One region of the Mesorhizobium sp. ISC11 genome, then DNA from elsewhere that is predicted to be linked to it. Evidence: riboswitches for the same ligand, from Rfam matches in the RefSeq annotation. Region 1 holds a riboswitch; each other region holds the start of a gene.
What was found. A riboswitch is a leader RNA that binds a small molecule or an ion and turns the genes downstream of it on or off. The one in region 1 is predicted to bind thiamine pyrophosphate.
Positions count from the first base shown of each region.

Region 1 (3,202 bases):
ACGGCGCCTCACCGCACACTGCGAGCTGCTTGTCCATGTTCTGCTTGATCTTGTGCATGGGGACATGGCCCGGGCCTTCGATCATCACCTGGCAGTCCTTTGCCCAGGCAATCTTGGTGAGTTCTCCAAGTGTTTCCAGTTCGGCGAATTGCGCCGCGTCGTTCGCATCGGCGATTGAACCGGGACGAAGGCCGTCGCCGAGCGAGAAGGAGACGTCATAGGCTCTGGCGATGTCGCAGATCTCCTCGAAATGCTCGTAGAGGAAGCTCTCCCGGTGATGGTGCAGGCACCATTTGGCCATGATCGAGCCGCCGCGCGAGACGATGCCCGTGACCCGGTCGACGGTCAGCGGGATGTAGTGCAGCCGCACGCCGGCGTGGATGGTGAAATAGTCGACGCCTTGCTCGGCCTGCTCGATCAGCGTGTCGCGGTAGACCTCCCAGTTCAGATCCTCGGCGATGCCGTTGACCTTTTCCAGCGCCTGATAGAGCGGCACCGTACCGATCGGCACCGGCGCATTGCGCACGATCCAGTCGCGGATGTTGTGGATGTTGCGGCCGGTCGACAGGTCCATCACCGTGTCCGCGCCCCAGCGGATAGCCCAGACCATTTTTTCGACCTCTTCGGCCATCGACGATGTGACAGCCGAGTTACCGATGTTGGCGTTGATCTTGACCAGAAAATTGCGACCGATGATCATCGGCTCGCTCTCGGGATGATTGATGTTGGCGGGAATGATTGCGCGCCCGCGCGCCACCTCGTCGCGCACGAATTCGGGTGTGACGAAATCTGGGATCGCCGCGCCGAAGGCTTCGCCGTCGCGTTGCAGCTTGCCGCGCATCACCTCGCGGCCGAGATTCTCGCGGATGGCTACGAACTCCATTTCTGGCGTGATGATGCCGGCGCGCGCATAGGCAAGTTGGGTCACCGCCTTGCCCTGCTTGGCCTTGAGCGGCCGATTGCGTATCGGAAATTCCGGTGTCAGGCGCTCGCCGGTGGCGAATCCATTGTCTTCCGGCCGGACGTGGCGGCCGTCATAGGCTTCGACATCGCCACGCGCCGTGACCCATTCGTGGCGAAGCCGGGCAAGGCCTTTTTCGATGCTGGTTTCGACTGATGGATCGGTGTAGGGGCCGGACGGATCGTAGACGGTGACGGGCGGTTCGCCGGCCGTCGGATGGACGGAAATCTCGCGCATCGGCACCCTGATCTGCGGGTAGAGGACGCCGGGCTTGTGGATTTTCCGCGAGGCGGGCAGTGGTCCCGTCGATACGGCGGGGGTGAGGGCATTCATCGTGAGGCTCCTTTGCTCATGCATTGGAGACCCAGTTCTGTGCCGGAAGGATGAAAAGACGCTTCTGTAGACCTGCTGCAACAGGACCTCGGGCGTAAACTCCCGCAAAGCGCTTGCACCGTCCCTACGCCAGTATGAACTGGATCAGGTTCAACGGGTCACTGCGCCGCGAAAGCCAGCAGTATCTCAGCCCCTTGCCGGGACTCCCCTGGTGAATGCCTTAGGTTGAACGGGCTGACGCTATCTTGTCAAGCGCATTCGGGCGCCTTCGGCCGGTGGCGACGACCGGCGGCCAGCCGGGCGGAGAGCTCGCGCATGCATCGGGGACAAGTCACGCCCCGTAGACCGGGGCTGAATGGCCAAAGCCTCATTCGCTTCGTGAAGGATGGAGAAACTGTATTGGCCATGTGCGCGTATCGACCAAGTAGCTCAGGCGGTCACGGATGTGGTTATTCTGGTCGAAGGTGACGAACGGCCTTGGGGGTCACCTCCTTTAGGATTCAGAGGTTGGAAGACGGCTTCTCGCGATCACGGCCATCAGGAAATACCTGTCTTCGGCTCAACCTCGACATGGCGTCCGATCGACCGCAGATATACAGCTATCTCGTTCATGAGATGATCGCGTTCGCCGTAGATTTCAGCAATCCTACGCAGCTGTGGCTCGACGGCCCTCCGTTGCGCTGGCGTGAAATCAGCATCGCCAAAGACGTATCCCAAGTTGCCAATCGCGCAAATTTTGCAGCCGGCGTCCACAACTGCTTGTACGAATGCCGGAATGTCTTTTTCTTGCATGGTCTTCATGTCGAACCTCTCGTGAATGGCGTGCTTGCGCCCCAATCTGCCTTTTCAGCGTGTCCTCTGGGCGGCGCAAGCCCTGAGCGTGACTGTGCACGGGCAACCTCGACTATCCCATCTGCCACGCTCTTTAGAATCGGTGGGGTCTGGTGATCGCAGGCTGGGCCACTCAAAAGCCTGCAAGAAGAAAGTCATGGCGACCATTGCTCAAGATCGCAAGGGTGCGTGCAAGACCTTCCGTTGGCAGTCATGCACGCTCGCTCAGAGATAGTCCGGCCGCGGAAATTCTCCCTTATTCGTAAGAAAGCTCATTGAGCAACTGGGCATTGAGCAACTGGGTCTCACGTCACGGGTCTCGTGTGCTTCACAGCCGAAAAATAGCCGCCGTGGCAATTCTCGAAAAGTGCAGGCTACCTCGTTAAGGACACTGCGGATGATCGTTCGCGCTTGGCAAAAGCGAACGGATTAGTCTATGGCTCTCGGCAGGGGGGCGAGTTATGCGGCGGGTGCGAATCCTTCAAGTAGGCGATATTCACTATCCGGACTGGCATCCTTCCTCTAGCAACATCGATGCCAAGGATAGCAAGTTCGCTCCGAAAATAACGCAGAAGCTACGCGCGTCTTCGCTGCGTGCCGTCTTGACGAAACTTCGGCGGCTGACGACTTCGAAGCCCTTGGATTCGATCGCCTTCATGGGGGATTTCACGAGCCGTGGCGACAAGACCTTCATTGCTTCGGCATTCCAGCATTTCACGTTGCTCTGCCGCGCACAGGGACGCAGTTCAAAGGCGCTTCCGTTGATATTCGTACCGGGAAATCACGATGTGAACCGTGATGACGCGCGCGAACTTGGACCGACTGAGAAATTCAGCGAAATGGCGAGTTTAGCCGCCCGCTTGGGTTGGCAGACCGTTCCCGTGGACCAACCCGTGCACTTCAGACTTCCGACAGGATCCGCAGGCGCAAACTTCATCCTCGTCAACACAGCGATAGGCAGTTGGGAGCTTCAAAACCTTCCCGCGTTCCTTCGTGATCGTCTCGAGGCACTCAGTCCTTCTACAGAGCCTGTAGATCTCGGCTCGCCGGACATCTCGGGACATTCGCCCGCGACAC
Region 1 covers NZ_JAVSPW010000001.1:5,105,874-5,109,075, forward strand. The annotation lists gene thiC (phosphomethylpyrimidine synthase ThiC) at 1-1,294, opposite strand, end outside; TPP riboswitch at 1,398-1,514, opposite strand; gene RPF88_RS24760 (hypothetical protein) at 1,832-2,095, opposite strand; gene RPF88_RS24765 (metallophosphoesterase family protein) at 2,587-3,202, shown strand, end outside.

Region 2 (3,202 bases), 430 kb from region 1:
GTCTCGCTCCGATTGACCGAGAGATAGCGGCGTTGCGCGACCGGCAAATTGGTGTCGCCGACCACATTGGCGCCTAGCCGCGTCAGTGCCAGCACCACGATAAAGGTCAAGGCGATCTGCAGCAGCGTCAGTGCAACGGCCCGTGCGGGATCGAAATCGAAGCGCAGCGCCTGGTAGATGCCGACCTCAAGCGTTGTCGCGGCCGGCCCGCCGCCGAGCGTCAGCACGATCGTGAAGGATGTGATGCAGAGCATGAACACAAGCCCGGCGACGCCGGGCAGTGCGGCGCGCAGCGTTGGCCATTCGATCAGCCGGAACGCCGGCCGCGCCGCCATGCCGAGCTGGCTCGCCAGCCGCCATTGGTCGGCCGGTATGGTCTGCAGCGCCTCGAGGAACAGCCGCGTCGCCAGCGGCAGGTTGAAGAAGACATGGGCGACGAGAATGCCGGACAGGCCATAGATGCCCGGCCAGCTTCCGCCGCCGATAACGGCAAGCACGCCGGCGAAGTAGCCGGCACGGCCATAAAGCGCCAGGATGCCGAGCGCTGCAACGATGGCCGGCAGCGCCAACGGCACGGCGAAGATCTGCAGGATGAAGGCGCGGCCGAAGAAACGTGGATGCCGCGACAGAGCGCGCGCCACAAACAGCCCCGGGATGACCGAAAGCAGCGTCGACAGGACCGCTTGCCAGAGCGTGAAGCGAATGACGCGAAGCAGATAGGGATCGAAGGCTGCCCAGGCGCCCGAGAAATCATGGGCGCCCTCGAAAAGCAGGCCGGCAAACGCGCCGCCGATCAGCAGCGCGATTGCAGCGAGCGCTACAATGCCGGCACTGACGCGGGAATCCGTGGAATGCGCCGGCGCCATCGCGCTGCCTACTTGCTCATCGCCGCCAGCCATTCATCGACCCAGGCCTTGCGGTTGGCAGAGACCTCTTGCGGGCTGAACAGCAAGGTCTTCGTTGGCTTGACCAGTTTGTCGAAGGCCGAATTGAGCGGCTTGTCGGTCTTGCCTGCCGGGAACATCCAGTTGGTCTCGGGGATGGCATCCTGGAATTTCGGCCCGGTCATGAAGGCCATGAACTTGGCCGCCAGCGGATTCTTGGCTCCTGTCGTGGTGATACCCGCCACCTCGATCTGCAGATACTCGCCCTCCTCGAAGGAGGCCGCCTGGTAGCGCTCCGTGTTCTCGGCGACCATGTGGTAGGCTGGCGACGTCGTGTAGGACAGCACCATCGGCGCCTCGCCCTTGGTGAACAGCCCATAGGCCTCGCTCCAGCCCGGCGTCACGGTCAGCACCTTGGCCTTGAGCTTGGCCCAGGCCTCGGGTGCCTTGTCGCCATAGACCGACTTGACCCAAAGAAGCAGGCCGAGGCCTGGCGTCGAGGTGCGCGGATCCTGGATGACGATCTTGTCGTTGGCACTGCCTTCGATCAGCTCCTTCAGGCTCTTCGGCGGCGTCTTCATCTTCTGCGTGTCGTAGACGACAGCGAAATAGCCGTAGTCGAAGGGGACAAAAGTGTCGTCGCTCCAGCCGCCCGGCACATTGACATCCGTCACCGCGCCATGCGGCGCGAACAAGCCTGACGCCTTGGCATCGGCGGTGAGATTGGTATCCAGGCCAAGCACGATATCGGCCTTGGTCGATGCGCCTTCCAATCTGACGCGGTTGAGCAGCGCGACGCCATCGGCGACCGAGACGAAGTCGACGTCGCAGCCGCATTCGGCCTCGAACTCCTTCTTCACCACGGGACCCGGACCCCAGTCGGCGGTGAAACTCTCATAGGTGTAGACGGTGAGCTTGTCCTTGGCCAAGGCGGGCCCGGACAAGGCCACGACCGTTGCTGAAACAAGAGCGTATAAAAGCGTGCGCATCGGCGCCTCCTTCGTTTGAATTGAAAGGAATTGAGGCGTCGGACTGTCCGAAACGTCTAATCCCTCCGCCGGTACAAACCGGATCAGGTTCAGCGGGTTGGCGAGACTGCCTCTCAGCCGGTCCGCGAAGATCGCGTCCGGCACCCCGTTAGAGCGTTTCGACACATAGGCCGGGCCGATCCGCCATGCAAGCGGGAGTTTGCCGCCTTCCGTTTCCCGTGCCGGGCTGGTAAGGGCCACACGATATGAGCACATTCACCATCCTGCTTGGCGGCGATCTCATCCGTACGCCACGGCTCGACCGTCAGGTCAAAGGCTCCCGCGTCATCGCCGCCGACGCCGGCATCGGTCATGCGCGGTTGCTGGGTCTCGTGCCGGAGCTGTGGGTGGGTGATTTCGATTCGGTGCCGGCCAACCTGCCGGACGATCTCGCTTCCGTGCCGCGCCGGACCTTCCCGGCGGAAAAGGACCAGACCGATGGCGAACTTGCCGTCGCCGCGGCACTGGAGCGCGGCGCGACCCGCCTGGTGCTGGCCGGCGCCTTTGGCGGCAAGCGCGCCGACCACGCTTTTCTGCATCTGTCGCTCGCCCTGCGGCTGGCGGAGGCGGGAACGGACGTGCTTTTGACCAGCGGCGCTCAGGAAGGCATCCCCCTGCTGCGCGGAACGGCCGGCTTCGACTATGCCGACGGCACGCTGTTCTCGGTGCTCGGCTTTTCCGAGCTCGACGGCCTGACCGTCACCGGCGCCAAATGGCCGCTCGCTCACGTCAAGGTGGCGTTCGGTTCGTCGCTGACCATTTCCAACGAGGTCAAGTCCGACAAGACCGGGGGCCGCCTCGAAATCGCGCTCGGCCATGGCCGCGCGATGCTGCTCGCTCATCCCTATCCCTTACCTGAAAGCTGACATGGCCCCGCCCCTTCTCAACCTCGACGGGATAAAACTGACCTTCGGCGGCACGCCGCTGCTCGATGGCGCCGCCTTGACGGCTTCGGCCGGCGACAAGATCGCACTGGTCGGCCGCAACGGGTCCGGCAAGTCGACCCTGCTGAAGATCGCCGCCGGCCTGATCGAGCCGCAGGACGGCGAAGTGTTTCGCCAGCCTTCGGCGACCGTCCGCTATTTGCCGCAGATGCCCGACATGGAAGGTTTTGCCACTGTCCGCGCCTATGTCGAGGCCGGGCTTGGCCCCGCCGACGATCCCTACCGCGCCAGCTATCTGATGGAGCATCTCGGCCTGTCGGGTGAGGAACGTCCGAACGACCTGTCGGGCGGCGAGGCGAGGCGCGCCGCCCTTGCCCGCGTCATGGCGCCGGAGCCCGATATCCTG
Region 2 covers NZ_JAVSPW010000001.1:5,540,394-5,543,595, reverse strand. The annotation lists gene thiP (thiamine/thiamine pyrophosphate ABC transporter permease) at 1-866, opposite strand, end outside; gene thiB (thiamine ABC transporter substrate binding subunit) at 875-1,873, opposite strand; TPP riboswitch at 1,917-2,031, opposite strand; gene RPF88_RS26755 (thiamine diphosphokinase) at 2,119-2,778, shown strand; gene RPF88_RS26750 (ABC-F family ATP-binding cassette domain-containing protein) at 2,780-3,202, shown strand, end outside.
Region 2: it holds a riboswitch for thiamine pyrophosphate, as region 1 does, so the genes downstream of both, thiB (thiamine ABC transporter substrate binding subunit) here and thiC (phosphomethylpyrimidine synthase ThiC) in region 1, are expected to answer to the same signal.

Region 3 (3,202 bases), 4.5 Mb from region 1:
GCCGTCCAGCGATGATGCCGCCACATCTGTTCGAGCCAGCGCTGCATGGCGGTGCGGGTCAGCGCATCGAGCGCGCCGAAAGGCTCGTCGAGCAGGAGCATGTCGCGCTCCTGCACCACGGTGCGCAGCAAGGCCGCGCGCTGGCGCATGCCGCCGGACAGCTGCGCGGGAAAATGCCGCTCGAAGCCGGCAAGCCCGAATTCGGCAAACAACGGCGCAACGCGCGCCCGCGCCGCCTGTCTCCTCATACCTTGCACTTCGAGCCCGAGCGTCGTGTTGTCGAGGATGCGCCGCCATGGCATCAGCGCGTCGCGCTGCGGCATGAAGGCGAAGTGCCTGCCGTGGTCGTCGAGCCGCGCGCCGTCGAACAACATCTCGCCCTCGCCATGCTCGGCGCCGGTCAGAAGCTGGAACAGCGTCGACTTGCCGGCACCCGAGGGTCCAAGGATCGAGACGAACTCACCAGCGCCGACGCTGAGCGAAATATCGGCCAGCACGTCGAGGCCACCGAACGCCTTGTGCACATGCCGCAGTTCGAGCCGGCTCATCGCCAGGCCCCCTTCCCGGCAGTTTCCCTGCCGGCTCGCTCCCAGGGCATGGCAAGACGCTGCAGCAACACGGTCAACCCGAACAGGACAAGGGTCAGCGCCGCGCTGACACCGACGGCGGCAAGAACCAGATCAGGACGGAAATTGTTTTTGGCGTTGAGCATGTAGATGCCCAGTCCCTTTGCGGCACCGGCATACTCGGCGAAGATGGCGCCGACCACCGCATAGGTGATGGAGATCCTCAACCCGGCAAAGAAGTAAGGCAGCGCCGAAGGCAGCCGCGCGAGCAGGAAGATGCGCCAGCGCCCTGCCCCCATGGCGCGCAGCATTTGCCCGATCTCGGCCTCGGTCGCCTCATAGCCTTCGACCAATGCGACCAGCATCGGAAAGAAGGTGACCAGCGCCACCAGCATGATCTTGGGCGCCAGCCCGAAGCCGAACCACAGCACCACCAGCGGCGCGATCGCCACCAGCGGCAAGGTCTGGCTGACGATGAAGACGGGAAACAACGCACGCCGCAGCGGCTGGAAGAAGTCGACCAGCATCGACAGCACGAAGGCTGCGCTGAGCGAACAGGCAAAGCCAAGAAGCGTGGCACGGATGGTCGGAACGGCATTGTCGGCCAGCGCCTCGCGATTGAGCATCGCTTGCTCGAAGACGCGTGACGGCGCCGGCAGTATCGTGGCCCTGATGCCGGAATAGGTGGCATAAAGCTCCCACGCCAGCAGGAGCAAACCGGCCGAGATCATGGCCGGCATTGCCTTGACGAGAAAGCTCGCGATCGGGCGCGAAGCGACTGATGATGAGACCACGGGAGATAACCTTTGACGGCCGCGAGAGCCGCGCGGCTTCAGACGGCCGACGGGCTGTTGGCCGAGACCGTGACGTCGAGGGTTACGTGGCCAGCGCCTGGTCCGAAACGGCAGAAAGCCTCGTCCAGCGCCGAAAAGATCGCACCGGCATCACCGCGCAGTTTCGTGCAGAAATGTTTGGAGCGCTCATAGACGCCGGACTGCTTGAGAAAGTCTATGCAGCCGTAGATCTCGTCCATGTGGTCGTCTGTGCCCATCACATAGAGCGAGAACTGCGCCGCCGCAGGCTGGCCGGTGGCAGCAGCATTGCGCACCGCCGCGATGGCCGCGTCCTTGCGCGGGCCGAGTGGACCGACGGGCCCGCCAAACGCATCGGAGCGGCAGATCGGATCGTCCGGCTCGCCAGGGCAGCCGCGCGAGATGGTGGCCGACAACACGCAATGTTTGCCGCTGCGTGCCGCCGCCACGAAGAGGTCGCGCATGGCAGGAAACAGCACTTCGGGCGGCCCGACCAGCAAGGTCGAGATGTCGTCGGTCTCGATCCTGAGTTTGTCGCGCCAGGGATCGAGCGCACCGAGCGCGCCAAGGATGACACCGACGAAATCGTCGGTCATGGGATATAGGGAAATCTGTGCGCCTGAAAACATCGCCCGCCTCGCTCCGCTGGTATTACCCAGATCAGCTTCTAGGGTCTGTGGGCTTGCCGCCCCCGTCTCAGCCCCGACCGTACGGAGCACCCCTGTGGATGTGCGCCTTAAAGCATCATTCGAGTTGAAGGAAAAGCCGTTTTTTTATCGCACTGCGCCAAAAGCATTGCGCCAGGGCGGGAGCGGTTGGCTCTGCCGGCGCGAGAATTTATCGGGAACCTTCACCAGGCCGCGAGGTTGTCCCACCAGTCGCTACGCGACGAGTTCACAGACAATGGAGACAAACCATGTTCATGAAAATCCTCGCAGCTTCGGCGCTCACCATTGGCCTGGCGACATCGGCCATGGCGCAGAGCAATGGCACAAGCGGCACCGACGGATCCGGCGGCAGCGGCAAGTCGGTCACCGTCGACCCAAATACGCCGGCTTCGCCGAACACGGTAGACCCCGGCACGACCAACAGTACGACGGTAGCACCGGGCGCCACGAATTCAAACGCGGATGAAAATTGCCCTGCCCATCCGCAGGGCGCACAGCCCGATGCCAGTGGAACGTCGCCGGGCACCACCGCGCCGACAGTTAACGACAACCATTGCGGCAAGTAGGAATTGCAATGAAAAGAAGCCGCGGAGCGAGCGCTCCGCGGCTTCTCAAATCCTGTCGTATCAGTGTATCTACGGCACCGCTTTTTCCCGAACCGGCAGCTTCCACCCCGGCCTGACGAAGTGGCAGGTGTATCCGTTGGGGTATTTCTCCAGATAGTCCTGATGCTCGGGCTCGGCTTCCCAGAAGGGGCCAACGGGTGCGACTTCGGTGACGACCTTGCCCGGCCACAGGCCCGAGGCATCGACATCGGCGATCGTGTCCTCGGCGATGCGCTTCTGTTCGTCGCTGGTGTAATAGATCGCCGAGCGATAACTCGTCCCGACATCGTTGCCCTGGCGGTTGCGGGTCGTCGGATCGTGGATCTGGAAAAAGCGTTCCAGCAGCGTGCGATAGCTTATGATGGCCGGATCGAAATTGATCTCGATGGCTTCGGCATGGCTGCCGTGGTTGCGGTAGGTGGCGTTGGGCACGTCGCCGCCGCTGTAGCCAACACGGGTGGAAATGACGCCGGGATAGCGCCGTATCAAATCCTGCATACCCCAGAAGCAGCCACCGGCAAGGACTGCGCGTTCGGTCGAAGTCGCCATAT
Region 3 covers NZ_JAVSPW010000001.1:579,516-582,717, reverse strand. The annotation lists gene RPF88_RS03070 (ABC transporter ATP-binding protein) at 1-548, opposite strand, end outside; gene RPF88_RS03065 (ABC transporter permease) at 545-1,306, opposite strand; gene RPF88_RS03060 (YkoF family thiamine/hydroxymethylpyrimidine-binding protein) at 1,399-2,007, opposite strand; TPP riboswitch at 1,998-2,111, opposite strand; gene RPF88_RS03055 (hypothetical protein) at 2,295-2,612, shown strand; gene msrA (peptide-methionine (S)-S-oxide reductase MsrA) at 2,682-3,200, opposite strand.
Region 3: it holds a riboswitch for thiamine pyrophosphate, as region 1 does, so the genes downstream of both, RPF88_RS03060 (YkoF family thiamine/hydroxymethylpyrimidine-binding protein) here and thiC (phosphomethylpyrimidine synthase ThiC) in region 1, are expected to answer to the same signal.